DNA from 3 places in the Pseudomonas poae RE*1-1-14 genome. Region 3 is predicted to be linked to each of the others. Evidence: predicted binding sites of a transcription regulator. Region 3 holds the regulator's gene; each other region holds the start of a gene.
The links. The regulator FliA, encoded in region 3, starts transcription of late flagellar genes. The targets are predictions, from matches to a motif close to CTAAAGTTTNNNNNNNNNNNGCCGNTAA.
Positions count from the first base shown of each region.

Region 1: the regulator FliA is predicted to act here: its motif matches at 2,883-2,910, upstream of motA (flagellar motor stator protein MotA).
Region 2: the regulator FliA is predicted to act here: its motif matches at 1,509-1,536, upstream of H045_RS06515 (methyl-accepting chemotaxis protein).

Region 1 is NC_020209.1:5,343,318-5,348,544, forward strand. Features, by position in the region: gene asd (archaetidylserine decarboxylase) at 1-386, opposite strand, end outside; gene H045_RS23400 (rhodanese-like domain-containing protein) at 403-1,218, opposite strand; gene H045_RS23405 (HDOD domain-containing protein) at 1,276-2,811, opposite strand; gene motA (flagellar motor stator protein MotA) at 2,978-3,829, shown strand; gene motB (flagellar motor protein MotB) at 3,833-4,849, shown strand; gene rsgA (small ribosomal subunit biogenesis GTPase RsgA) at 5,067-5,227, opposite strand, start outside.
Region 2 is NC_020209.1:1,412,320-1,417,546, forward strand. Features, by position in the region: gene H045_RS06515 (methyl-accepting chemotaxis protein) at 1-1,393, opposite strand, end outside; gene H045_RS06520 (rhamnogalacturonan lyase B N-terminal domain-containing protein) at 1,624-3,210, opposite strand; gene H045_RS06525 (pectate lyase family protein) at 3,210-4,433, opposite strand; gene H045_RS06530 (alginate lyase family protein) at 4,840-5,227, opposite strand, start outside.
Region 3 is NC_020209.1:3,008,287-3,013,513, forward strand. Features, by position in the region: gene H045_RS12945 (chemotaxis protein CheA) at 1-253, opposite strand, end outside; gene H045_RS12950 (protein phosphatase CheZ) at 265-1,053, opposite strand; gene H045_RS12955 (chemotaxis response regulator CheY) at 1,072-1,446, opposite strand; gene fliA (RNA polymerase sigma factor FliA) at 1,614-2,354, opposite strand; gene fleN (flagellar synthesis regulator FleN) at 2,351-3,184, opposite strand; gene flhF (flagellar biosynthesis GTPase FlhF) at 3,290-4,606, opposite strand; gene flhA (flagellar biosynthesis protein FlhA) at 4,618-5,227, opposite strand, start outside.

The DNA of each region.
Region 1 (5,227 bases), 2.3 Mb from region 3:
ATGAACGGCGCAGCCACGGCCGCATCACCTCCCAGCAGCTCCAGCACGCTGAAACTGTGGCCCTTGGCCTGGAAGACCCGGCCATGCTCGATCGGACCAAGCTGGCTGACCGCGCCGTCGGCCGGGCTCAGCACCGCGCCCGGCGTCTGGTCCAGTGGGCGCGCGCCGTCTTTCAAGGCGCGGGTGAAGAAGGCGTTGAAGTGCTCGTAAGCCGTCACGTCCTCCACCAGGGCCTGGGACATGTCCACCTGATAGCGCTTGGCGAACCAGGTGGTGAAGGCATTCTTGAACCAGCGCACACGACATTCGGCAATGCAGCCGGCCAGGCGCGACAGCAAGTGGTGTGGCAGCAAGTACTGGCTGAGGATAAACAACTGCTTTTTCATTAACTGTCCTTAAACCTTAAATCTCAACGGGGGTGTCGGGGTGGTTGCCCCATTCGCCCCAGGAACCGGCATAACCTTTGACTCGCGGATAACCGAGCGCCTTGGCCACGAGGTAGGTGAAGCCAGAGCGGTGGTGAGTCTGGCAGTGGGTGATGATTTCCTTGTCGCGGGTAAGCCCCAGGTCTTCGAGGACCTGCGGCATGTCGCGGCGGATGCGCAGGCTGCGCGCCTTGTCCATTCCGGCGGTCCATTCAAAATTGACTGCGCCGGGGATGTGGCCGCCCTTGGCTGCCAGTACCTTTTCGCCGGAGTACTCCAGCGGGCCCCTTGCGTCCCAGATGCCCAGGTCGGCGGCGCCGAGGCGGCTTTGCAGGTATTCGCGGGTGGCGATGGGGCCGTCGTGCAGTGTGAGGCTGACTGGACCGCCGGCGGGGGCGGGTACGTCGGTGGACAGCGGGTGTTTTTCTTCCAGCCAGGCCAGCAGGCCGCCGTCGAGGTAGTGGTACTTCTGGTGTCCGATCACGTCGAGCAGCCAGATGAAGCGCCCGGCCCAGCCGCCCCCTTCGTCATCGTAGACCACGTAGGTGGCGTCCGGGGTGTGGCCCAGCTCGCCGAACAGTGTTTCCAGGTCGGCTTTGTTCGGCAGCAGGCCCGGCGCCGGTGCCTGGCCCAGTTGGGTGCGCTTGGGATCAACGAAATGCGCGCCGGGGATATGCCCCTGGGCGTAGCGGGCGGCACTGGTGAGGTCCACCACAATCAGGTGCTCGGCATCCAGTTGACCAAGCAGGTCGCTGGATTCGATCACCAGCGGCAAGCCAGAGAAGTCAGGCATGTGAGGTCTCCTGGGCACAAAAGTGGGTGATAAAGGAGGGCGATTGTAGCGCAAGCATCAGGCGCTGCGGTTGGTAAAGCAGTGCAGGGCTTTCTCGATACATTGGGCGGTTTTGCCGAAGGCCTGCACGGTGGTTTCCGAAAACGGCCCGCCGCCTTGGTCGGCAATCATCAGCATGACCACCTTGCCATTGCAGCTCACCGAGCGCAGCAGCAGGTGTTCGCCGGCGAACAGGCGGCGCAGGATCGGCGGCAGCAAGGCCGAGAATTGCGCATGGTTATCGGGCGTGAGGCGCACCTGGGCGGACTTCTCCAGCAGGCGCTGCAGCAGCGTGCTGTTGACCACGTCCAGACTCAGGTTGGCTGCGTCTCGCGGCAGGCCGTCGACCTGGTGCACGCGCAAGGTGCTCTGGGCGCGATCCGTCATCAGCAGCATCACCCGTTGCATGCCGCTGGCCACCAGCGCGTCCTTGGCGCAGGTGGTCAGGTGCATCGCGTTGGCGAAGCGGCTCGGCTCCAGCAGCAACTCGGTGCAGTGCCTGCGCCACACGGCGAGCGCTTCGGCGGTGGGCGGTGGCGCCGGCAGCAGGCCGCGATGAACCCTCTGCACATGCCACGGCCAGATCAGCGAGAGCGCCGGGTGCCAGAGGTCGGGCATCAGCGTCGTGCGGGCGCTGGTGACGGATTGCTGGTGAGCCTGTTGCTGCACGTCGGCCAGCGGCTGTTGCAGGTACAGCGCGGTGAGGTATTGCCAGCGCTCGGCGTGCGGGCAGGTCCAGGACTCCTGGGCCGACAGCGCCAGCCCGTTGGCCAGCAACACGGTATTGGCCGGCTGGTTGAGCCAGCGACGCAGGTTGGGCTCGGCGTCGAGCAATTGCTGATGGCGCAGCGCGTCATCCTCGCGGGCAATGCGCAGGGCCTTGACCAGCAGGCGCTTCTCGTTGCGCAGCAGCGTATAACCCTGGGAGACCCAGACCGGCAGGTGCCAGGCTTCGGTCAGGCCCAGGCACAGGTCCAAAAGGCGCACGCCGAACACCTGTTGCTCGACCGCGCGGGCGCTCTCGCCTTTATGGATAACCCGCAGTTCCCACTCTTCCAGCAGCTTGGGGTAGGCCACGGCCATCGGCCACAGCGGCGACAGAAACAGCAGGCTGCCCCAATGAATGTCCTGCCACAGGCGCGCCAGACGGCTGGCGAACAAGCCGCTGGCCTGCTGGGACGCGTGTTGGCTCACCAGCAGCAATTGGCGCAAGGCCAGCGGGATTTCCTGGGCGGGCACCGAGGGCAGGCGCGCGAGCAGTTCTTCGGCGCGCTTGAGGCCCAGGCGGTTGAGCGCCACTTCGAGGTTTTCCGCCGGTTCCGTCATGCTGCCCTGGGTGTGGCTGTTGGCTTTGCGCATCACGCTGAGTACCAGCGCAGGGCTGTTTTGCATCAGTTCGGCAATATCTCGCAATGAACTGCGGCTGTCGCGAATGGCCTTGCACACGCGCTCATGGGCGGCCTGGGGCACGGGCAGCAGCACCTCGTCCAGGCGCTTGATCCAGGCGGCGAGAGTGGTGGGTTTGGCACTTGGGACGTTGGTTTCATTAGCCATCATTGGGGCGCGATCATCACTTGCGTTCAATACGCCCGGAACGGGCTGAGTTGGCTTTTCGCCTTAACGGGCTATAGTCTGGCGCAGTTTTGCCGATAAGTAGAACAAGAGTTTTCAGCTGCACCCACTATGTCCATGAACCCGACGGCGCAAGTACAGATCCCCTATGGCTAAAATTATCGGCATCATTGTCGTCATCGCAAGTGTGCTCGGTGGGTACGTCCTGTCCCACGGTAAAATTGCAGCCTTGATCCAGCCTTTCGAAGTGCTGATTATCGGCGGTGCCGCGTTTGGCGCATTTCTGCAGGCCAACCCCGGCTACATGACCATGCACGTGATCAAGAAATCGGTGGGCATGTTCGGCTCGCGCTTTTCTCACGCCTTCTATCTGGACGTGCTGGGGCTGGTCTACGAGATCCTCAACAAGAGCCGTCGCGAAGGCATGATGGCTATCGAGGGCGACATCGAAGACGCCGCGGCCAGTCCGATTTTCGCCAAGTACCCGACAGTGCTCAAAGACGAGCGCCTGACCGCGTATATCTGTGATTACCTGCGCATCATGTCCTCCGGCAATATGGCTCCCCACGAGTTGGAAGGCCTGTTCGACATGGAACTGTTCAGCCTCAAGGAAGAGCTTGAGCATCCATCCCATGCCGTAACCGGTGTGGCTGACGGCATGCCCGGTTTCGGTATCGTGGCAGCGGTGCTCGGCATCGTGGTGACCATGGCCTCCCTCGGCGAAGGTGACCAGGCGGCCATCGGCATGCACGTGGGTGCGGCGCTGGTGGGCACCTTCTTCGGTATCCTGGCGGCGTATGGTTTCTTCGGCCCGCTTGCCACCTGCCTGGCCCACGATGCCAAGGAAGAGGTCAACCTGTACGAAGCCATCAAGGCCAGCCTGGTAGCGTCGGCATCCGGCATGCCGCCATCGCTGGCCGTGGAGTTCGGCCGCAAGGTGCTCTACCCCAAACATCGCCCGAGTTTCTCCGAGCTGGAGCAAGCGGTTCGCGGTCGCTAAGCCATGGAAAACAACCAGCCGATAATCATCAAGCGCGTCAAGCGCTTCGCTGCGGGGCACCATGGTGGCGCCTGGAAGATCGCCTTCGCCGACTTTGCCACGGCGATGATGGCGTTCTTCCTGGTGCTGTGGCTGATGTCCACCGCCACGCCGGAACAGAAGATCGCCATTGCCGGTTACTTCAAGGACCCGATTGGCTTCTCGGAAAGCGGTACGCCCTTTGTGATCGACCTGGGCGGTTCACCGCAGTTGGCGCCGGAACGCACCATCAATCCGGAGGTGCAGACCGAGTCGCCGCAGGACAAGATTCCCGTGGAGCGCGATACCGTCGAGAGCATGGCCGAACAGGTCGAGCAGGAGCGCCTCGAGCTGTTGTTGCAGGAACTGCAGAACAAGGTCGAAGAGAACCCTCAGTTGCTCAAGTTCAAGGATCAGATTTCGTTCGAGATCACCCCGGAAGGCCTGCGCATCCAGATCACCGACGCCGCCAACCGGCCGATGTTCGACTCCGGCAGCGCACGCCTGAAACCGTACTTTGAAGACATCCTGCTGGCCATGGCCGACACCATCAAGGCGGTGCCGAACAAGATCAGCATCAGCGGCCACACCGACGCCAAGCCCTATGCGGGCCAGGGTGACTTCGGCAACTGGGAGCTGTCGGCCAACCGCGCCAACGCCGCCCGGCGTGCGCTGGTCGCCGGCAGTTACCCTGACCCGCAAGTGGCGCGTGTGGTGGGGTTTGCCTCTTCGCAGCTGTTCGATAACAAGGACCCCTTCAATCCGGTCAACCGGCGCATCGATATTGTCGTGCTGACCAAAAAGGCCCAGCGCGCGATTGAAGGCGACCAGCCGCCACTGCCACCCGCCCAGGGTGAAGGCGCACCGGGCGAGGTGCCGACCGACCCGAATGCGATTCCGCCAGGGCAGGAGCCGTTGCCGGCCCATGAGCTGCGCCAGAAGCTGAACCTGTTCGATGATGGTGGGGTGAAGGATCCTACGGTGCCTGGGACGGGGTCGTAGGCGATTCTCACGTGCCGTATCAAGTAAAAAACGCTCCGATTGCTCGGGGCGTTTTTATTTGTGTTCAGAGGGGTAGATAAGCCTTGATGCCGCTGACGAAGCTGGCTTGCGTGTACCAGCCACCCAGTGGGTCCTGATTCTTGATGCCCACCCCCTGTTAAAGCAATGGACCAGGGGGACCCACGACTCATTTTATCTGTATCAAGAAAATGCCTGGTCAGTAACTGCTCTCAGGCAAGCTCGCAATAATCGACCGATAGCTGTTCATCCGCTGCTGTTGCACGCGCCCGTCTTCCAATGCCTTGAGCAACGCACATCCAGGTTCGCGGTCGTGTTTGCAGTCGCGGAAGCGGCAGGTGCCGATCAAGTCGTTGAACT
Region 2 (5,227 bases), 1.6 Mb from region 3:
CCTCGGCGGCGGTGGCGATCATCATGTTGCGCTCGTTGATCTGGCTCAGCGAGTCGGTGATGTCGCCCAGCACTTTACCGGCACCGTTGGCCATTTCCAGGGTTTGACTGGCCTGAGCGCTGGTCTGGTTCATCGACGACACCGCATTGCCCGTGCCCGCTTGGATCGAGCTGACCATCTGCTCGATTTCCTGGGTGGATTTCTGCGTGCGATGGGCCAGCGCCCTGACTTCATCGGCCACCACCGCGAAGCCACGACCGGCTTCACCGGCGCGCGCGGCTTCAATGGCGGCGTTCAAGGCCAGCAAGTTGGTTTGCTCGGCAATCGCCCGGATCACGTCCAGCACCTTGCTGATGTCATTGGCCATGGTTGCCAGCGCTTGCACTTCACCGGAGGTGGACTGCACGTTGGCGACCATCAGATTAATGGCAGCGACGGTGTCGTTTACCTGATTACGCCCGGCGATGGCGGCCGAGCTGGAGTGCGCGGTCAGCTCGGAGGTGGTGGCCGCGTTGCCGGCGACTTCTTCCACGGCGGCGGTCATTTCGGTCACCGCGGTGGCCGCCATTTCGATTTCATGGTTCTGCCGCTGGATCGTGCGCGAAGCGCCCTCGGTCACGGCATGCATTTCTTCGGAAGTGGCCGCCAGTTGCGTGGAGGAGTCGCCGATCAGCGCCAGGGCATCACGCAGATTGGACTGCATGGTGGCAATGGCTTTTGACAGCTGCGCCGCTTCGTCGGAGCCCTCCACATCAATGCGCTGGCTTAAGTCATTGGCGGCGATGCGTTGGGCCATCAGCAGGGATTGATTGATCGGCGCTGTGAGGCTGCGGGTATAAAGCCAGGCCAACAGTAATGACGCGGTTACCGACAGGAGCATGAACACGCCGACGATCAGCAGTGTTTGCTGATAAACGTCATCGGCGTCTTGTCCGGCTTTTTTCGCCTTGTCCTGGTTAATGCTGATAAGGTTTTTCAGCGCGGTTTCGACTTTGTCTGCCGCTTCTTTCATGGGCCCGTTGGAGATGGCGACTGCACCTTCCAATTGTTGTGCGCTAACTAAAGAGAGGTAATTGTCCTGGGTTTTAAAGTAATCAACTTGAAACTCGCGCAACCTTGCAAACGCTTCCTGACCTCGAGGCGTGACAATAAAGTTTTTCAGGGATTGTGAATATTGATCGATCAACTGCCGCGATTGCTGGATATCGCTGATGGCCTTGGTACGCCGCTCCTGAGGCTCGATCGGATTGCGAACCCTGGCGTTGTTGCCCCGGATGGTGACAAACTCGCGATCCAGTTGGCCCAATAGTTGTACGCTGGGCAATACGTTGGTTTCGACATACTTCTCTGCTGTTTTAAGCAGCCCGGCCTGCCTGAGAGCGAGTACTCCCATCGCAATAATGATCAAGCAGAAAAAACCGAAACAAACAGCCGAACGCGGCGCGAGATTTAGTTTACGTAAAAACATGTTAATTCCTCAGGTGTGGGCGCTTGCACCCGTGGAATTAATATCGACACGGTTGTTCGAAACTTTACGTACTCACGCAATTATAGTTTCGTTAGTTTATATTTTTAATTAGTCAATAATAATTAGATGTCCAATTGTTTCGGTATTCCCCGGCGTCATTCCTGCACCCATTGCACGCTGTCAAACACAAAGCCCGGGCTCAGAAAACCCTGGCCGGTTTTGCCTGATGCAACGCCAATCTCCAGTGTATTGAGCCCCGCATGCAACGCCGCCGCCGGAACACTGACGTCGAACACCGTGTTGTTGCCCCGATAAGTCCCACGGGTAATGCCACGGCTGTCAGGCTGGCTGGATGCCTGGGGCACAGGCGCTGTCCACTGCTGGTTGACGCTCACCGTGGGACGCCCGCCAGCTTGGGCCAGTGAGATGAACAGGCGCAGGCGGTAGGCGCGCAGCTCGTTGGCGGCCAGTACGAACTGGATGCGCGTGGGGCTGTTGACGTCGCGCCACTGCGTGGCGGGGAAGGCGTCGGGCCTGCTGGTGCCGACGCTGTAGGTGACGGGCGCCCATGGCGTCATGCGTGTATCGCTGGGGTGCGCAGAGGCCAGCAGATGGGCATTGAGAAACCCGGCAGGTGTGCCATCGGGTGTGCCGATCTGCCATTTCACCTGGCCGGCCAGAGCATGAGCCTGCACGCGCGCGCGCGTGGTTGCGCCCGCGTTGATATCCACCGTGCTCTGCGCCACCTCAAGCTCACCCTGATAAAGCGTCAGGCGGTAATGCCCCGGCCGAACCCCCGTCAACGCAAACCGCCCGCTGCCGTCGGCCCGCGCCCAGTATTGGGCGTTGGCATTGCTCAAGCCCACCACCGCTGGCAGTCCATAGGCCACGCCGCCCACCTGGCCGACAACGGCGCCGCGTTCTGTGCTACCCACAAAGCCGGCCAGCCCCAGACGGTTGTCGACGAACCCCAGGTCGGTCAATGCCGCGTCGGGCGCGTCACCGTCGGTGAACAGCAGCCCGTAGACACCGTGCAGGCCGCCGCGATAAGGCTCGGTCTGGGTATGGTTGGAGAACATGTAGTTGTACAGCTCGTGGGTGATCGGGGTTTTCTGCGTGGCGATGTCCTTGAAGAACGGGCCGCCCGCGCTCAGCTCGCGGTTGCCCATCATCATGTACACCGCCACCCCCGGGCCTTTGACGCCGTGCAGCGGGTCATCGATCATCGCTTGCGCCGAATAGAACTTGGAACTGGTGCGCCCATCGGCGAGCAAAAACACATCCTTGCCTTCGATGGCCGTGCCGACATTGGAATCGGTGCCACGCTCGGCCTTGGGCAGCTTGTTGACATTCAGCCGCGCCACAAAGCGCAGCTCGCCCACCGGCAGCAAGGCCGGCGCATAGGTCGCCATGTAGATCGCCGCGCGTCCTTTTTTGGCCAGGTAGTAGTGGATCAGCTCACCCGCCCGCGCGCTGATCACAATCACATCGCCCACGGTGTGCGCCTCCACCTGTGCGCTGCCGAGTCCAGAAGCAATCTGCGAGGCCTTGGGTTCGGTGGTCTGCAGTTCGTTGCCGCGATAGCGCATCGAGACCAGGTCGCCGTTGCGCGTGTCCACGCTGAAAACCAGGTTGGCGTCGGTGTCGACCACGATGCGCGCGTCACTGCGGGTAAAGCCGAAACCGGCGGCGTGAGCCTGAATCGCCAGGGTGCACAGCACGATCAGCATGAGACGTCGCATCAGCTTTTCTCCAGAGTCATATGGCCGGCGCCGGCATCGCGGGGCACCTGCAGGCGTACCCTGTCGGGCGGCTGCGGCGCCACAAGGTACTGGCGGTATTGACTGAACGCTTGCAGGGCCGCCGCGTCCTGAGGGCGATAATCATCGCCACTCTGGCACTGCTGGTTCGGCACACAGGGCCGGCCGATGGCGGCCTGGCAAGTGTTATCGGCGGCGGGGGCGAAGAGGGCGAAGGCGGTGCCGGGCTGGCGGGTGTCGTTGAACAGCGGGTGGGACACGTCATCGAAGACATTGCCTTCCACCAGCAGATGGGCGCTGGTGGTGCGCGACATGATCGCGCCCTGATACGTCAGGTGGGCGAACACATTGTTGACCAGCTGCGCACGCACCTCGGCACCGCCCATGCCGCCGGCATGAGGCGCACGCCCCGAGGTGTCGTGCACGTAGTTGCCCGCCAGCGTCAGGGTGTCGTGGTGACCGAGAAACAGCCAGACCCAGTAGTGGTGACCGTCACAGGTCGCCGAATAGGGCGTGCGGCCGTCGAATTCGTTGTTGGAAATCGTCACATGGGTGGCGCTGCCCCAGCCGCTCACGATCATCTGCCGGCCGATCCGCGCGAAGGTGTCGTGGTCGATCCACACGCCATCGGCATCGTCCAGCGTCAGCGCATCACCGCCCCAGACCACTCGCGGGTTGATGTCCGAAAGCGTCAGGTTACGCACGATGACATTGTGCGCGCCGCCGCCAATCAACAAGCCCATGCCCTGGATCCCGGCATGGGCGCCCACGCCCAGCAGCGTTTTGTTCGAGCCGACCTTCAGACGCTGCAGGCCGGCCTTGTCATAGCTCACCGTGGCCGGCGGTTTGGACTGGCAAAAATGGTTGGCGCCGTCGATGGCCCACTGGCCGCCGCCTTTGGGGCAGGCGTTGGCCATGCAGCCGGCCTCGGTTACCCGGGCGCTGCCATCGGTGACCACTGAGCCGCGAAAATCGAAAGTATGGTCAAGGGCGATCACGCGCGGCGTGGTGTCGGTGCAGTTGCCTCGCGCATCGAAGCGGTCACACAGAGCGTTTTTCAACTCGGCCGGGGTGGCGGGGTGCACGGCGACAGCCTGTCCGCCGCCGCTGACTCCTTGGGCAAAACCCTGAGGCGTCGCAGCGGCGTGGCACAGCGGCACCGCCAGCAAACACAGGCAGAGCACAAACGAATTTCGACGCATCATCGGCATGTTCCTGAGTGGCCTACCGCAGGCCGGCCATCATCCAAATACCCGGGGGGATTTATCAAATGGTTTGAAACCGATTGCGATGTTCTTCAGCTGTTGTTCAGTTGCGGGCAAACTGGCGCTGTGGCGAGCGGGTTTTTTGTGCTGAACAGACTTGTCGTGGCGAGCAGGCTTGCCCAATGCCGTTCAGTTAAGCGCAGATTCCCTGTGGCGAGCAGGCTTGTCCTGCGTTGGGCTGCGCAGCAGCCCCAAAACCGCACTCCGCGCGGTGTCAGGTACACCGCATGTTCCTTGACTGGGGGCGCTTCGCACCCCAACGCGGGGCAAGCCCGCTCGCCACACCAAGCCCGCTCGCCACAAAAAGCCTGCTCCCTACAACAGCCCGATTGCCACAACGCCCGCCTCACGGCACCAGTTCAGCCTTGCTCAAACCATACTCCCCCAGCGAATACAGCAGGGTCCCATACCCCAACTGATCGTACCCGCCGCTGTTGGGGCCATAATCGCCGCCACCGCCCTCGGGCTGGACCTTTTGCACGAACGCTTTCACATAGGGGGCATTCAGGCCCTTGAGCACCACGTAGTGGTTGTAGAGCAATTCCCAGATCGGACGGACTTCGCCACGCTTGTCGGGCGAGATCACCTTCTGCTTGAACGCGCTGTTGGTAAACGTGGTGAACGGCACCTCATGGTTCAGGTTGTACTTGGCCACATACTCGGCGCCTTGCAGCACGCGGTTGTTCTGGTAGCCGAACAGGTCGTCGCCCTGGCTCCAGGCCATCTGGCAGAAG
Region 3 (5,227 bases):
CGACCTTTCGCTCACCCTTGCGCAGGATGTCGAACACGTTCTCGGCGATGTGGCAGCACTCCACCAGCTCATGGAGCTGGAGGAAGCCGGCGCCCCCTTTTACAGTGTGAAAACCGCGAAAAATTGCATTGAGCAGGTTCGCATCATCCGGTCGGCTTTCCAGCTCGACCAGTTGTTCGGACAGTTGCTCTAAAATTTCGCCGGCCTCTACAAGGAAATCCTGAAGGATTTCTTCATCGGCGCCGAAGCTCATGTGGGTGCTCCTTAGAAGCCTAAACTGGATAACAGGTCATCGACATCATCCTGACCTGACACAACGTCTTCACGTTTATCGGCATGAATCTGCGGACCTTCACCCTTGGCGAGATGTTTTTGTGGATCTTTTTCCGAAAGGATCGCCGCACGGTCATGTTCGATGCCGGCAAAACGATCGACCTGCCCGGCCATGAGCACCAGTTTGAGCAGGTTGCTTTCCACTTCGGTGACCAGTTGGGTCACGCGCTTGATCACTTGACCGGTGAGGTCCTGGTAATCCTGGGCCAGCAGAATATCGTTGAGGTTGCTCGCCACGGTGCGGTTTTCCTGTTCGCTACGCGACAGAAAACCGTCGACCCGACGGGCCAGCTCACGAAACTCTTCAGCACCCACTTCGCGACGCATGAAGCGGCCCCAGTCGTGACTGAGCGCCTGGGCTTCGGTGGCCATGCCATTGACCAGCGGCGTGGCGTTTTCCACCAGGTCCATGGTGCGGTTGGCCGCTGCCTCGGTCAGCTTGACCACATAGGACAGGCGTTCAGTGGCATCGGTGATCTGCGAAATTTCTTCGGCCTGGGGCATGTGCGGATCAATCTGAAAATTGACGATCGCACTGTGCAGCTCGCGCGTGAGCTTGCCCACTTCCTGGTACAGGCCGCGGTCACGGGTCTGGTTAAGCTCATGGATCAACTGCACCGCGTCGCCGAAATGACCTTTTTCAAGGCTCTCGACCAACTCGTGAGCATGCTTTTTCAGGGTCGACTCAAAATCGCCCAATGTTGTTTCTTTCTGCTCCATAGCTCCCCCGCGATGGCATTAGCCTTGGATGCGTTCGAAGATTTTTTCGATCTTCTCTTTTAGCGCCAATGCCGTGAATGGCTTGACCACGTAACCGTTTACCCCGGCTTGGGCGGCTTCGATGATCTGTTCACGCTTGGCTTCGGCGGTCACCATCAGCACAGGCAGGCTGCGCAGCTTCTCGTCGGCGCGCACATGGCGCAACAGGTCGATGCCGGTCATGCCCGGCATGTTCCAGTCGGTTACCAGAAAGTCGATGCTGCCGCTGTTGAGGATTGGAATCGCGGTAATACCGTCATCCGCCTCGACCGTGTTTGTGAACCCAAGGTCACGCAACAGGTTTTTTATGATCCGCCGCATCGTTGAGAAGTCATCAACGATGAGGATTTTCATGTTCTTGTCCAATTCGACCTCCAAGCAGTCTTAAACGCGCCCAGCACCTGGACGCGCCATTTCAATCAACAGGCGTTACACAAAAAGGACTGCCGGGTCCACCACGGGTCGAACCCGCGAAAGTAGTGACCTTCGCGGTATCGTCTGCAGTGTCCCCACACTGCCTGTCAGCGCGCGCGCCACTCTCCCAAACGCCCCCGCAAACGGGCTGCGCACTGGCTATGCAACTGGCTGACACGCGATTCGCTGACCCCCAGGACCTCACCGATTTCCTTGAGGTTCAGCTCTTCGTCGTAGTACAGCGCCAGGACCAGGCGCTCACGCTCCGGCAAGTTGGCAATGGCGTCCGCCAGTGCGCCCTGAAAACGTTCATCTTCCAGGTCGCGTGACGGTTCCATATGCGCACTCGCGCCGTCCTCGTGCAGCCCTTCGTGTTCGCCGTCCTGCAACAGGTCGTCGAAACTGAACAGGCGGCTGCCCAAGGTATCGTTCAAAATCCCGTAATAATCATCGAGACTCAATTGGAGTTCGGCCGCAACTTCGTGATCTTTAGCGTCGCGACCGGTTTTTGCTTCAATTGAGCGAATTGCGTCACTGACCATCCGCGTATTGCGGTGCACCGAACGCGGCGCCCAATCCCCTTTACGCACTTCATCGAGCATGGCGCCACGGATACGAATACCCGCATACGTCTCGAAACTGGCGCCCTTGCTCGCGTCGTACTTGGTCGACACTTCGAGCAGACCGATCATGCCGGCCTGGATCAGGTCTTCGACCTGCACGCTGGCCGGCAGGCGTGCCAGCAGGTGATAGGCGATGCGCTTGACCAGCGGCGCATAGCGCTCGATCAATTCGCCCTGGCTGTCACGTGCCGATTTTTTATAGAGGTTGTAGCCGCTGGATGTCATAGCACAGGACCCGCGCTTGTCTGATGCACCAATCGCTCGACGAAGAATTCCAGATGCCCGCGCGGGTTGGCGGGCAGCGGCCAGGTATCGACCTTCTGGGCAATCGCCTTGAATGCCAGCGCGCACTTGGAACGCGGGAATGCTTCGTAGACCGCACGCTGTTTTTGCACAGCCTTGCGCACGCATTCGTCGTAGGGAACCGCGCCAACGTATTGCAGGGCGACATCAAGAAAACGATCCGTGACCTTGGTCAGCTTGGCGAACAGGTTGCGCCCTTCCTGCGGGCTCTGGGCCATATTGGCCAGCACGCGGAAGCGATTCATGCCGTAGTCACGGTTAAGCAGTTTGATCAGGGCGTAGGCGTCGGTGATCGAGGTGGGCTCGTCGCACACCACCAGCAGCACTTCCTGCGCAGCGCGTACAAAGCTGACCACGGACTCGCCAATGCCGGCGGCGGTATCGATCACCAGCACGTCGAGGTTGTCGCCAATGTCGCTGAACGCCTGGATCAGGCCGGCATGCTGCGCCGGGCTCAGGTGCACCATGCTCTGGGTGCCAGAGGCAGCCGGCACGATGCGGATCCCGCCAGGCCCCTGCAGCAACACATCGCGCAGCTCACAGCGCCCCTCGATCACATCGGCGAGCGTATGTTTGGGGGTCAGCCCCAGCAGAACGTCCACGTTCGCCAGGCCCAGGTCAGCGTCCAGCAGCATGACGCGACGGCCAAGCTCTGCCAGGGCCAGGGACAAATTCACTGACACGTTAGTTTTCCCGACGCCACCTTTGCCGCCGGTCACCGCGATCACCTGTACGGGATGCATGCTGCCCATTTTATTTCTTTACCTTGTCTTGCTTAGACGCAGGCTACATGGCTTGGCCGCTTGAATCGCTTGCAGACCATCGATGTAGGTACATTTCACGGCGTTCATCCTGCCTCAACCGACCCGTTTTGCCGGGTTGTGGTAAAGGTCGGCGAACATATCAGCCATTGCTTCCTCGCTAGGCTCGTCTTGCATTTGCACACTCACGGCACGGCTGACCAACTGATGACGACGCGGCAGATGCAGATCATCCGGGATCCGCGGGCCGTCGGTCAGGTAGGCGACCGGTAATTCATGGCTGATTGCCAGGCTCAGCACCTCGCCCAGGCTCGCGGTTTCGTCGAGCTTGGTGAGGATGCAGCCGGCCAGCCCGCAGCGCTTGTAACTATGATACGCAGCGGTAAGAACCTGTTTCTGGCTGGTGGTTGCAAGCACCAGGTAATTTTTCGACTTGATCCCGCGGCCCGCCAGGCTTTCCAGCTGCATGCGCAACGCCGGGTCGCTGGCTTGCAGGCCGGCGGTATCGATCAGCACCACGCGCTTGCGCAGCAGCGGGTCGAGGGCGTTGGCCAGGGACTGGCCCGGGTCGACGTGGGTCACCGGCACATTGAGAATGCGGCCGAGGGTCTTGAGCTGCTCCTGGGCGCCGATACGGTAGCTGTCCATGCTAACCAGCGCGATGTTGTTGGCGCCGTATTTGAGCACGTAACGGGCGGCCAGCTTGGCCAGGGTGGTGGTCTTGCCCATGCCGGCAGGGCCGACCATGGCGATCACACCGCCCTCTTCCAGGGGTTCGATTTCCGGGGTGGCGATCATCCGAGCCAGGTGCGCCAGCAGCATGCGCCAGGCCTGGCGGGGCTCTTCGATGCTGCCGGTCAGCGCCAGCAGGTCGCGCGACAGCGGGCCGGACAGGCCGATGCGTTGCAGACGGCGCCACAGATTGGCCTGTTGCGGCTTGCTGCCTTGCAATTGGTTCCAGGCCAGCGAGCCCAGTTGCACTTCGAGCAGTTCACGCAGGCCGTTGAGTTCAAAGCGCATCGAATCGAATACGCGCTGGTCGACGCTGGCGGCCGGGGCCGGTGCGGCAGGACGCGGCGGTTCGACAAAGGTCGGCTCCACCAGCGGCTCGGCAGCGGTCAGCGGCAGGCCGGCAAACAGCTGGCGATTGGTGGTGGTGTCGCTGTCGCCGCGCATGCTCAGCTCGGCCTGGGCCGACACAATGCGCGAGGCGGTCTTGCGCAGCTCGTCTTCGAGTTCCATGTTCGGCACGCGTGGCGCCAGGGCCTGAGGGGTGTAATCCAGGGCAGCCGTCAGCTCCACACCGCCGGCGATGCGGCGGTTACCGATAATGGCGGCATCGGCGCCCAGCTCATCACGCACCAGTTTCATGGCCTGACGCATATCGGCGGCGAAAAAACGCTTCACTTGCATAACCCACTACCTCAGCCGTTGGGCCCTACTGTCGCGACGATAGTCACTTGCTTATTGTCAGGAATTTCCTGGTAAGCCAACACGTGCAAATTCGGTACTGCCAGACGTCCAAACCGCGACAACATCGCTCGGACCGGGCCTGCCACCAGCAGAATCACCGGTTGGCCCTGCATTTCCTGGCGCTGTGCGGCGTCGATCAACGAACGCTGCAGTTTTTCAGCCATGCTTGGCTCCAGCAGAACGCCCTCTTCCTGGCCTAATCCTGCCTTCTGAATACTATTGAGCAAGATCTGTTCCAACCTTGGCTCCAGGGTGATAACAGGCAGCTCGGAGTCAAGCCCTACAATGCTTTGCACGATTGCGCGGGACAATCCAACGCGCACCGAAGCCACCAACGCGGCGGTATCTTGACTCTTGGCGGCGTTGTTGGCGATAGCCTCGGCAATGCTGCGAATGTCGCGCACCGGCACCTGTTCGGCCAGCAGCGCCTGCAGCACCTTGAGCAACTGCGACAGCGAGAGCACGCCCGGCACCAGCTCCTCGGCGAGCTTTGGCGAGGCCTTGGCGAGCAAACCCATCAATTGCTGGACTTCCTCGTGCCCGATCAGCTCGTGGGAGTGC